2 regions of the Nocardioides sp. NPDC101246 genome follow, and region 1 is predicted to be linked to the other one. Evidence: riboswitches for the same ligand, from Rfam matches in the RefSeq annotation. Region 1 holds a riboswitch; the other holds the start of a gene.
What was found. Region 1 has a riboswitch for cobalamin ahead of ACIRON_RS09850 (FecCD family ABC transporter permease). Riboswitches for the same ligand answer to the same signal wherever they lie in the genome.
Positions count from the first base shown of each region.

Region 2: another riboswitch for cobalamin. It lies ahead of ACIRON_RS27625 (prenyltransferase/squalene oxidase repeat-containing protein); the one in region 1 lies ahead of ACIRON_RS09850 (FecCD family ABC transporter permease).

Region 1 covers NZ_JBIWNX010000004.1:434,152-436,347, forward strand. Annotated here, with positions in the region: gene ACIRON_RS09845 (ribonucleotide-diphosphate reductase subunit beta) at 1-579, opposite strand, end outside; cobalamin riboswitch at 711-926, opposite strand; cobalamin riboswitch at 1,016-1,199, shown strand; gene ACIRON_RS09850 (FecCD family ABC transporter permease) at 1,310-2,196, shown strand, end outside.
Region 2 covers NZ_JBIWNX010000020.1:43,083-45,278, forward strand. Annotated here, with positions in the region: gene ACIRON_RS27615 (NYN domain-containing protein) at 1-291, shown strand, start outside; gene ACIRON_RS27620 (glycoside hydrolase family 19 protein) at 302-958, opposite strand; cobalamin riboswitch at 1,038-1,162, shown strand; gene ACIRON_RS27625 (prenyltransferase/squalene oxidase repeat-containing protein) at 1,228-2,196, shown strand, end outside.

The sequences.
Region 1 (2,196 bases):
GTTGATGCCGCTGATCACGTTCTGCAGCAGGTTCTTCCCGCCGGACTGGAAGTGCTTGAGGAAGGCGAAGTTGGAGTAGAGGACGCAATTCTCCATCAGCGTGAAGACGCTCAGCGCGTAGAGCAGGTCCTCGTCGGCGATGGCCTCCCACACGAAGGCGATCCGCTCGGCCAGCACCGGGTCGTTCTTGTAGGAGTCGTAGAACTCCTCGGTGTCGATCATCAGGGTCTTGTTGAGCTTCGCGTAGAACGGCGCGTGCATGTTCAGCTCGGCGAACGAGAAGGCGTTCGTCATCATCTGGACCTCGGGCCGCGGGAAGGAGTGGAAGAGCCGGTCGCCCCACACCTCGCCGCCCAGGATCAGCTCGTAGATGGTGAACAGCTTCAGCGTCGTCTTGACCGCGGCCTGCTCGGCGTCGGTCATGTTGACCAGGAAGTCCTGCTTGTCGTTCTCGACCGGGATCTCCTCGGCCGTCCAGAAGATGCTCCGCTGCTTCTTGGCCAGGTCCTCGGCCATCGGATAGTCGAAGACGTACGCCGACTTCTCCGTGCGGATCGGTAGACCCTCGGTGTCGATCATCTTCTCTCATGCCCCCTTGGTCCGCGGGACCCACGGCCCGCTCCGGATGTCTCGTGCATCCGTTCCGGGGGCAGGAGAGGACAGCGTCGTACGCGCTTGATCCCCTGACCTTCCCTCGAGGTCGCGGACCCCACCATGAGGTGGGCACTGGCAGGTCTTCGGACTCGTGGGCTTCGTGCTCGGTCCTAGTGGCCGTCGCTTCCCAGGGGCATGGCTTGCTCCCAGTGCTTCGTGAAGGCGGTCGTTCCCACTCACCGCTGCGGGGCAGTCCCGGACTCACACCGGGTTCCCTCTTGCCTCTCCCTCCCCGTCGCCGAGGAAGGAGAACCAGCTGCGAGGACCACTATATGCGGGAATTACACCAATGCAACTTCCTAGATCTTGTGCTTCGCCGTGTCGTCGGAAACATCCCCGGCACCGGTTCGACGACCCGTGCTAGCCTCTGCGCCGAGTCGAACGCATCCGGATGGATGCCAGGGAACTCCGGTGAGAATCCGGGACTGGCGCGCAGCGGTGAGGGCGACGGCGAGACCAGCAAGCCACTGGGGAGAAGTCCCTGGGAAGGCGGCCTCGCCGGGTGAACCCGAGTCCGAAAACCTGTCGGCTCAGATGTACGTCACGGCCCTCGCGACCAGGGTCCAGAGGACTTGAGAGGCCGACCGCCGTGGAAGACCGTGTCCGTGCTCGCGCCCGCGATCGCGCCGGGAGACGACGCGTCCCGTTCCTACCGCTGGTGGCCGGGTTGCTGCTCGCCTCGGCGCTGAGCGTGGTGGCGTCCCTGGCGTTCGGGTCCGAGCACATCCCGCTCGCCGATGTGGTTGCGACGGTGACCGACCGGCTCGAGGGGGAGGCTCCCGGGAGATGGGACGTGATCGTGTGGGAGCTGCGGCTGCCCCGCGCGCTGATGGCGCTCGTCGTGGGCGCCGGGCTGGCCGTCGCCGGCGCCGGCATGCAGACCCTGGTGCGCAACCCGCTGGCCGACCCGTTCCTGCTCGGCATCAGCTCCGGCGCAGCAGTCGGGGCGACGGCTGCGATCACCACCGGCGCCCTGGTCGGCTTCGGGATCTACGCGGTCTCGACCGGTGCCCTGCTCGGGGCGATCGGGGCAGCGCTGCTGGTCTGGCTGGTGGCGACCGCGCAGGGCGGACTGACCCCGATCCGGCTGGTGCTCTCCGGGGTGGTGCTCTCCTCGGGGCTCTCCGCGATCGCCTCCTTCCTGGTCTTCGCCAGCGACGACCCGCGGGCCGCGAACTCGGTGATGTTCTGGATGCTCGGCAGCGTCGGCGGCGCCAGCTGGGAGAAGCTGTGGGTGCCCGCGGTCGTCGGCCTCGTGCTCGCCGCCGGGATGCTGGCGTTGCACCGGTGGCTGGACGCGCTCGCCGCCGGGCCGGAGACCGCGGCCGCGCTCGGTGTGAACGTCGCGGCGCTGCGCGGTGCCCTGTTCGTCGGCCTCTCCGTGCTGGTCGGCGTGCTGGTCGCGGTGAGCGGCGGGATCGGGTTCGTCGGCCTGATCGTGCCGCACGCCGCCAGGCTGCTCGTCGGGGCTCGGCACCGGGTGGTGCTCCCGGTCGCGGCGCTGGGTGGCGGGCTCTTCCTGCTGTGGGTCGACGTGCTCGC
Region 2 (2,196 bases), on a different contig from region 1:
GGTGCCACGCCCGCCCGCAAGCCGTCCTCCTCGGCGACTTCGGGACAACTCCTGAAGCGCAACGCCCGGCTGATCCAGCTGCTGCGCAACTCCATCGCGGCGGCCGCCGACGACGACGGCTGGGCCCTGGTCGGCACGGTCGTCTCGCGCATCCGCAACCAGTCCTCCGAGGACCCGCGCAACTACGGGTACGCCACCTGGACCAAGCTGATCAAGGCGATTGACCTCTTCGAGCTCAAGGACGAGGGCACCTCGGCGATCGCGGTCAGCGACAAGCGCACGAAGAAGTGACGTACGTCTGCTAGGACGCGTCCGGGGTGCGGTCCTGGCTGCTCGCCTTCTTCGGGCGGGTGCAGTCGATCCCCTTGGGCACCGACCCGTTGAGGTGCTTCAGCGCGGCCTTGAAGTCGCGGCAGCGCTCGGTGTCCTCCTCCTTGTTGTACGGATACCCGATCGCCGCGTTGACCGCACCCATGTCGAGGACGTCGGCGAGCGGGTTGATGTCGCGGGCGACGGTCCAGTACCACCGCGAGATCGGCGCGCTGTGGTCCAGCGACCTGGCCAGCTCCGGGCGGCGGCGCAGGTCGATCCCGAGGTAGGCGCCGGCGTCGGTGTAGTTGGCCTCGCCAGTCAGCTGGATGTAGCCACGGCCGGCGTACTTCCGCTTGTCGCGGCCCTTGGCGTCGTGGTGGAAGGAGCTCTCGTGGGCAAGCGTGGTCAGGTAGGCCGCCTGCCGGTAGGGGGTCGTGATCCGGGCGTCTGACATGGCGCGGTTGAGGGTCGGCAGCCCGGTCTCGACGGTCTTCCTGTCGCCGACCCTGTCGCCGAACATGGCGACCAGATCTGCGTACGTGACCGAGGTCCGAGCCGGTTGCGCGACCGCCGTCGTGGTCGGGCAGAGAGCGAGAAGGGTGGCCGAGATCGATAGTGCGACAAGGCCGAGAATCCTGTGGCGCATGGGGACAGAGTGACTGCTCGTCGGCGATCCCGCAAGAGGCGCTCGCCAGGCATAGGATTGCCCCGAAACAAGCAGAGCCTCAATCAACACACGCCGTGGTGGGGGAAGCCGGTCGAATCCCGGCGCTGACCCGCAACCGTAGGCCCGGGACGCCGACCGCGACCCGAGTGAGCCGGAGCACCTGCCGACGGACGCGTACTGACCTGACGCTGTCGTGGAAAGCAGCGGGTCGGCCCTGGGCCTTCCCGACGAACAGCGCGGAAGGAACCATGAAGAAGACCGTCCTCGGTGGCATCGCCGCCGCTCTCGCCCTCACCTCGCTCGCCGGCTGTGGCGAGAAAGCCATCGAGGAGGGGGAGAAGTCCACCTACGACGCCAAGGTGTCGACCTCGGTGGCCGACTGGCTCGTGGCCCAGGCGCCGGAGGGTGTGGCCCACAACGCGCAGTACGGCACCGACGACTTCGGGCTCAGCGCCGACATCGGGATCGCGCTGGCAGAGGTCGGCGGCTACGACGAGGAGCTCTCCACGATCGCCTCGGCCGTGATGGCCAACAAGAAGGCCTACACCTCACCCGGGTTCGGCACCGTCACCTCGGCCGGGTCCACCGCGAAGGCGCTGGTCCTCCAGCAGAACGTGGACGCCTCCGACCCCGGTCTGCTGAAGCAGCTCGAGGGCACGGTCGCCGCCAACGGCCGCATCGCCGACAAGCTCGACCCCAAGAACAAGGAGGCGGCCGACTACTCCAACACCATCGGACAGTCGTACGCCGTGTGGGCACTGAACAACGCCGAGAGCAAGAAGGCCGCGGCCGCGACGGAGTTCCTGGCCGGGCAGCAGTGCGAGGAGGGGTGGTTCCGGGTCACCTTCGCGGCCGACCCCACCGCTGCCGACCAGACCTGCGACGCCGACCCGAAGGCCGTCCCGGACGCCGACGCCACCGCGTTCGCGCTGATCGCCCTCTCCGGCGTGGCCTCGCCGGAGGCGGAGAAGGCCGTCGAGGCAGGCGTGGAGTGGCTGAAGGAGACCCAGGCGAAGGACGGGTCGTTCAAGGCGGCGACCGGCAACATCGCCAACTCCAACACCACCGGCCTGGCCGGGTGGGCGTTCGGGCGTGCCGGTGAGGCCGACGCCGCGGAGAAGGCGGCGACCTGGGTCGCCGACCACGTCGTGACCTGTGGTGACGACGCCGGCGCGGTCGCCTACGACGACGCCGCGCTGACCGAGGGCAACACCAAG